2 linked regions of the Roseiflexus sp. RS-1 genome follow. The protein of the gene in region 1 binds, or shares a complex with, the protein of each later gene. Links are inferred from orthologs where the notes say so. Each region holds a gene or a part of one and is shown in the gene's direction. Other genes may lie near its edges.

Region 1 (3,311 bases):
TGCTCGTGCCCGACTCCTGGTATACTACCTGTGTAACCGTGCGTCATCCATCCGTCTTTGTGCCGCCATCGGCTATAATGCCGTTAACGCGCTGCGTTGCGGGCTGTTCGTCAACCTGCCTCACACGCGGGGGCGCTATCCCGGTGTGAGTTGGAATCGATTGTTTGTGCATCTGTAAGGAGACATACGTATGGCAACTCGACTGAGCGATGCCGAGATCGAAGAGCGCCTCGGCGATCTGACCGGATGGACACGCCAGGGCAACGAGATCCGGAAGACATTTCAACTTCCCTCGTTCCCTTCTGCAATTGCATTTGTTGTCAACGTCGCCTTTCTGGCTGAGGCTGCTGGACACCATCCCGATATCGATATTCGCTGGCGTAAGGTGACGCTAAGCCTGACCACCCACGACGCTGGCGGCTTAACGCAGAAGGACTTCGATCTGGCCACCCAGATCGATGAGATTATGTAGGCAGCGAGCGGTGTGGTTCAGACAGGTGTACCGGTGCGCATCGTCAATATCTGTTGCGACCCGTGCACGCAATGGAAGCCCGGCACAGTGATCCGCATCGTTCTCCGTCAGCATTGCTGCGAAGAGCGAGACAGACCGACGAAAGGTTGGGATGGCGCAACGCAGGTGGCGTTACCGGGTTCGTCAATTCGTCACCGCCCTGATCGCCAGTATTCGTCTGGACGAACGCGTCCTGCTCGTGTGCACGTTGAGCGATCCGCAGCTGCTGCTCTTTGAGCGTATGCCGCGGTTCGCTCAACGGCATAGCCTCGATGTCTATCACGCACTGGTGCGCGCCGGTCACACCGATCCACATCTGCTCCAGGCGGCGTTGTTGCACGATTGCGGAAAGGTTGATCCGAACGGTCGCACCATCCCCCTGATATACTATGCCATTATTGTGCTGCTGCAACAGTATGCTCCCGATCTGTACCAGCGCGCCGCGCGCAATGGTCGCGGTCTGCTCTACCCGTTCGCGCTTCACGCCACCCACGAGCAGCGCAGCGTCATCTACGCCCGGGCGGCAGGCAGTCATCCAGAGGTCGTGCAGATCCTGAGCGACTACGCCGAACGACGCGCAACGCCGTTCACCGACGCACTACGCGCTGCTGATGATACGAATTGAACGCCATGTTCGTCGATCATCTCGACTACACCATAACTCTGCCGGTATTCGAGGGTCCGCTCGAGCTGCTGCTGCGCCTGATCGAGCGCGAGGAACTGGATATTACCAGCGTGGCGCTTGCGCACGTCGCCGAACAGTACCTTGCTCATGTGCGTTCAATGGAAGCGCCGGATCCGGCGTCGCTCTCGGCATTTCTGGTTGTGGCAGCGCGTTTGCTGCTGTTGAAATCGCGGGCATTGCTGCCACAACCGCCAGCGACCGATGATGCGGCGCCAGACGACGATGACGACGCACTGGTGCGTCAGTTGCAGGATTATCAGCGCTTCCGCCGACTCGCTGCGCTGCTGCGCCTCTATGAAGGTCGTCGCATGTATCTGCGGCTTGCCCCGCCTCCGGCGCCCCGCGCCGCGTCGCTCGACCATACGGTCGCCGACCTGATTGCTGCCATACAACGCCGCATGCAGTTGATGCTGCCACTCGATCCGCCGCCTGTTGCGCTTCCCGCACCGAAGATCGTCACAGTCGGCGATATGGTTGAGCGCATTCGAGCGCTTCTATCGGAACGTTCCTGGATCGCATTTGAAGAAATCACCTCGCTGACCGCCCGACGCATAGAGATCATCGTCGCATTCTGGGCGGTGCTGGAAATGTGGAAACGCCGCGCGGTTACGGTCGAACAGACCGGTCTCTTTGGCGCGATTGTGATCCGCCACGGACCAGGGTTCGTTGCTGGTTGGGAGTTGGAGGTGGAGGGTTGAACCTTCAACGTTCAACCTTCAACGTTATCACCCCTCGCTCCTCCCGTCGTGGTCGCGCTTGAAATCGACAAAACGATACCCGATTCCGCGTTCGGTCAGAATGTACTTCGGGTTTGCCGGGTCCTCTTCGATCTTCTGGCGCAAATAGGTGACATAGAGCCGCAGGTAGTGCGTCTCATCGCGGTACTCCGGACCCCACACCTTGCTCAGGAGTTGCTCGTGGGTCATCACATACCCGGCATTCTGCACCAGGTGGTACAGCAACCGATACTCGGTCGGGCGCAGGTTCACCCGTTCGCCGTTCACCAGCACCTCGCGTCGGGCAAAGTCGATCTGAAGTCGGTCGTCTACCTTCACCAGGGTTTGCGGCGCTGGCGGCGGGGTATAGTGGCGCCGCAGCACGGCGCGAATGCGACTCACCAGTTCCCGGTGACTGAACGGCTTGCCGATATAATCATCGGCGCCCAATTCCAACCCTTTGATACGGTCCTCTTCATCGTCCTTAGCGGTCAGCACCAGCACCGGCACCGACGACGCCTGCCGCAGTCGGCGCAGGGTCTCGAAACCATCCATCACTGGCATCATAATGTCCAGCAACACGACATCGGGCATCTCGTCGCGCACCTTCTCCAGCGCCTCACGTCCGTTCGATGCGCTGATAACCCGACACCCCTCAAGCTCCAGATTCATGCGCATGAAATTGACCATGCGCGGCTCGTCATCAACGACGAGGATCAATTTGTCTTTGAGTTCTGACATATGTGTGAGTTCCTCACTGTTCATGGTCCTCGAGCAGCGGCGGTTCGGTGTACGGCGGCAACATGGCTGGCGGTTCGCTTGTGCCTTCAGAAGAAGTAGATGGCGCTTCAGGCGCCGCTGTCCGGTCGCTCAGCATCGGCGTCGCCAGCGGTACGGTGAACGAAAAGCGGGAACCGCGTCCGGGTCGACTGTCCACCCAAATTCGCCCCCCTTGCGCTTCGACGATGACACGCGACAGGAACAACCCCAGTCCAGCCCCCTGCGTTTCGCGGCGCAGACGATTATCGACGCGGTAGAAGCGACGGAAAAGTTTCTTCTGCTCCTCGAACGGAATGCCAATCCCCTGATCACTGACCGAGATGATCGCATAATCACCGCTCACGCGCGCCGCGATGCGCACCAGTCCGCCGTTCGGACTGTACTTGATCGCATTGCTGACCAGATTTTCCAGCACAGTGCGGGTGCGCTCATAGTCGGCGTGCACCGGTGGCAAATCATCAGGGATGTCGATCTCGAAGGTAAATCGCTCGCCTGCCTGCGGCATGAATCGCTCGACCACACGTTCCACCAGCGGACGCACCGGCCAGTCGCTCAATTCCAGCCGCATCCCGTCGGTTTGCAGGCGAGACGCCTCCAGCAGCGTATTGATCTGTTGCGC
Region 2 (4,456 bases), 180 kb from region 1 along the record:
CCAGTTGCAGTCGGGCTTCCGCCTCGATCTGTCGAATCTGGCTCTGTACACTCTTTTTGTAGATAAGAATGCCTATGCCTGCGCCAATGGCAAGTCCGATCACCAGGGCAGGCAAGGCCCATATGAGCCATTGCACAACATCCTCCTGCTCGATTGTAAAGGTGCAGCATGCTACAGCCCAGTGCCGGGCTGTGGCCACGGGCTCAAACATGCGCTAACGTGTGGGTGAGTACATGCTATATTACTCTGCGGATACATCTTCTGTCAAGATGAACGGATTGTCAAGAGTGTTGATGGTATAATATCACGCCATCTTGCATGGATGTTGCAAACCGATGTATCTGCGTCGTCTCGAAATCCAGGGGTTTAAGACATTCGCCGGGCATACGCTGTTCGAGTTTCAGCCTGGCATTACTGCGGTGGTTGGTCCCAACGGCAGCGGGAAGTCGAATCTTGTCGATGCCATCCGCTGGGTGCTGGGTGAACAGCATCCAGGGGCGCTGCGCTGTAAACGCACCGAGGACCTGATCTTCAGCGGCGGCGGGCGGCGAGCGCCTGCCGGTTTTGCGGAGGTCTCGCTGACGATCGATAACAGTGATCGCCTGCTATCGGCGCCGTATGGCGAAGTGACGATTACCCGCCGTGCGACACGCTCTGGCGATCAGGAGTACTTCATCAATCGTCAGCGGGTCCGGTTGCGCGACGTGCAGGAGATTGCTGCACCAATCAATGGCGCCTACGCGATCATCAATCAGGGTCTGGTCGATGCCGCGCTCAATCTGCGTCCGCTGGAGCGGCGGCGCCTCTTTGAGGATGCTGCGGCGATCAGCGTGTACGAGCAGCGCCGCACCGACGCCGAACGTCGTCTGCGCGAGACGAACGCGAACGTTGCACGTTGCTCCGATATTCTGGCGGAACTCGAGCCACGATTGCGCTCACTGAAGCGCCAGGCGGCGCTTGCTCGCTCCCATCGCGATCTGATGGCTGAGCTTCATGAGTTGTTGCAAACGTACTATGTCCGTCTCTGGCTGACAGCGCAGACAGAGTGCGCTGCCACTGAACAAGCAGCGCAGACGCTGGCAGCGACCCTTGCTGTGCGTCAGGCAGAGATGACTGCCGTCTCAACCGATCTCCTCCATCTGCGGGAGCGCATCCGTGCCATCCGCGACCGGATTGGATCGCTCCACGCCGAGAGCAGCGCCCTGCACGCGCGCGCCGGGTCGGTGCAACGCGCACTGGCGGTTGGTCAGGAACGACTCGCGGCGTTATCGCGTCAGATCGAGGAACAGGATCGCGCACTCCGCGATCTGGATCACCAGCGCGCTGCCCGGCACACGGAACAGGAAACGGTTGCCGCCCAACTTGCCAGCGCTGAGCAACGCCTGGAACAGGTGCGGCAGGAGTATGCCGCGCACGAAGCGCGTCGCGCCGAACGGATCGCCGGTCGCGCTGCGTTTCACCAGGCGTTTGATGCCGCTCGCCGCAGCCTGATGGAGATTGGCGCAGCGCTCGGCGCAGTGCAACGTCAGATCGCGCAGATCAACGACCAGCGTGATCGCCTGATCCGCGAACGTGCAACTGCCGGGGAGGCGCTGGCAATTGCTCAGGACGAACTGGTAGCGCGCCGCGCCGCCGCCGTTCAGGCGGATGCGCACGTGACGGCGCTGGAACAGGAACTGAACGACGCAGCACGTCGCGTCGAACTGACAACGGGCGATGTCGAACAGCGCCGCCGACAACGCGCCGCTGCCGCTGAGACGCTTGAAGCGCTGCGCCGGCAGCAGATGGAACTGGAAGCGCGGTTAGAAACATTGCGCCGTCTCCACCGCAGTTATGCTGGAACGTTCGCCGGGGTGCGGGCAGCCATGCAGTGGGCCGAGTCACAGCACCGATCCGGATTTGCTCTGGTGGCGACCGTCGTGCGTGTGCCGGCAGAACTCGAAACAGCCATCGAAGTGGCGCTCGGTTCACGCCTGCACAATATCGTCGTCAATCGCTGGGAAGATGCAGAAGATGCTATCGAAGCGCTCAAACGCAGCGGTGAGGGTCGCGCCACGTTCCTGCCGCTGGATACGATCCGCCCCCGTAATGCTGACGGGGTGCGCATACGATTACACACTGCTTCAGAAGATGGCGTCCTGGGGGTTGCCGCCGATCTTATCGATGTTGACGAACGCTACCGACCGGTGGTGGAACTGCTCCTCGGTCGCACGCTGGTTGTTCGCACGCTGGCGGTCGCCCGACGAGAACTCCAGCGCATCGGCGGCGGATGGACAATTGTCACGCTGGCGGGAGAGCAGGTGAGCGCCGGAGGCGCAGTCACGGGAGGCTCGGCAGCGAAGGAGAGCGGCACGCTGCGGCGCGAGCGAGAATTACGCGAGCTCCCCGAACGCCTGGAAGCCGTTTCACGTGAAACAGAAGCGGCGCGCGTGCGCCATGTCGTTGCAAATGAAGCCTATGTCGCTGCCGAACAGTCAGTACGCGACGCTGAACGTCACCAGCGCCAGGTCCAGCGACAACTCGACCAGGCGCGCGTTGCTGCGGCGCAGACGCAGCGCGCCGTTGACCGCGCCGAAGCTGAGTATCTTGTGTGTCAACGGCGTATCGAGCAGATCGATGCCGGGATGACCACGCTTCTTGATCGCCTGCAAGCGGCAATCGCCGAGCAGGAAGAGTTGATGCAGCGGGAAGATGCAGCGCGCGCGCAGGTCGAGCGTCTCCACGCTGAAGAAGCGGTGCAGCGCAGCGCAGACGCTGCCGACGACGAGATCCTGGCGCACCTGCGCACGCGCCTCGCCGATGCTGAGGGCGACGTGCGCACGGCGCGCGCTATCCTGCACACGGTTCATCAGGCGCTGGCGCGTATCGACGAGCAGCGCGCTGCGCTGGCAGAGCGCATCGAACATCTGCACCGCGAACGTGCTACGCTCATCGATGAACTGACACAAACCGCAGCCGAACATCAGGCGCTACTGGCGCAGATCGACACCCTGCGTGCGCAGATCGAGCCGTCCGAGGCAGAGTTGAGCGCGCTGGAACAGCAACGCGAAGCACACGAAGTGCGTGTGCAGGCGCTCACCACCGCACTGATCGACGCCGAGGCAGCCTGCAACCGCGCAACGGTCGATGCCCAGCGCGCGCGTGATCGTCTGGAGGTGCTGCGGGAACGCGCCGCAGGCGATGCCATCGATGTCGAATCCGCTGCTCAATCCTGTGCAGACCCATCGTCGGACGCCAATGTGGAAGACATGCAGCGACGTATCGATGATCTGAAGCGCCGCATCGCCCGCCTGGGGATCATCAATCCGCTGGCGCTGGAGGAGTATGATGAAGCAGCAGCGCGCTATGAGTTCCTGAGCGCCCAAATGAACGATCTTCGTGCAGCATCGGCAACACTCAACGAGTTGATTGCCGAACTGGACAATGCCATTCGCACCCGCTTTGAAACGACGTTTCAGGTCGTCGCTGCGGAGTTCGAGCGCAGTTTTACGAATCTGTTCGGTGGCGGCGAAGCACGCCTGGCGCTGATCAACGACGACGATGATGCTGCCGATCAGAACGGCGGTAAACCTCCCGGCATCGCCACGCTCGGTGTGGAGATTATCGCCCGTCCGCCGGGGAAACGTCAGCAGCATCTGGCGCTACTGTCGGGCGGCGAGCGCGCGCTAACCGCTGCGGCGCTGCTCTTCGCCATTCTGAAAGCCAACCCGACCCCCTTCTGCGTCCTCGATGAAGTCGATGCCGCCCTGGACGAAACAAATGTCGGGCGTTTCCGCGAGGCGCTTGTTGGGTTGAGCGAAAAAACACAGTTTATCGTTGTTACTCACAATCGTGGGACGATCGAGGCTGCCGATACCATCTACGGCGTGACCATGGGCGACGACGGCGCCTCACGGGTGCTCTCGCTCAGGTTAGAAGAGGTCGGTGAGAGAGGTCGGTGAGAGGTGACGTTCGCAACTGTCCGATTGTGCATACAAACAATATCTCATTCGCATCCAATCCGAAGCGCTCAATCGCACAGGGGTCGGGGTTTATGGTTGTTTCGGTGTAGCCTGCGCAGGCGGGCTTCGCCCTGGATAGCCGAGGGCTTATGGTCTTTGAATACATAATCCGCCATAGCCCGCGCAGGCGGGCTTCGCCCTGGATAGCCGAGGGCTTGAGCCCGACGGCAAGAGGCGCATGCCGGATTAAACGCTCAATCTCCATAGCCCCACGGATAGTTCGGCATACCGGATCATAGCAGTTATCACAAAGATTGAACCCAATGGACGAGGTTGAACATTCCCGGAGTCGCGCGCCCCACGCGGCGACCGAAATGAATTTCGGTCTACACTTCGCCGGAAGCAGGTGTCTTGCGCGACACGGCAGACCTAGACAAAGGTCAACGTATCTGAGAACTGCTATAAATGCTCAATCTTCATCAGCCCCACAACCGGAACGTTCGGTGTACCGGATT

Evidence for each region.
Region 2: the proteins of ROSERS_RS01000 (region 1) and smc are in contact, whole or in part, in a crystal structure (PDB 3ZGX), measured with the Bacillus subtilis proteins. The link is inferred for Roseiflexus sp. RS-1 from one-to-one orthologs.

What each region holds. Positions count from the first base shown.
Region 1 is NC_009523.1:238,644-241,954, forward strand. Bases 22-3,017 are described here. They hold ROSERS_RS01000 (segregation and condensation protein A), read left to right. Parts: upstream 22-1,141; coding sequence 1,142-1,894; downstream 1,895-3,017. Other genes in these bases: ROSERS_RS00990 (4a-hydroxytetrahydrobiopterin dehydratase), read left to right, coding at 191-472; ROSERS_RS00995 (hypothetical protein), read left to right, coding at 624-1,136; ROSERS_RS01005 (response regulator transcription factor), read right to left, coding at 1,922-2,653; ROSERS_RS01010 (ATP-binding protein), read right to left, coding at 2,667-3,017. Outside these bases: more of ROSERS_RS01010, read right to left, coding at 3,018-3,311. UniProt on the Bacillus subtilis protein: Participates in chromosomal partition during cell division. May act via the formation of a condensin-like complex containing Smc and ScpB that pull DNA away from mid-cell into both cell halves.
Region 2 is NC_009523.1:420,947-425,402, forward strand. What follows is about bases 1-4,141. They hold smc (chromosome segregation protein SMC), read left to right. Parts: upstream 1-335; coding sequence 336-3,941; downstream 3,942-4,141. Other genes in these bases: rny (ribonuclease Y), read right to left, coding at 1-211. UniProt on the Bacillus subtilis protein: Required for chromosome condensation and partitioning.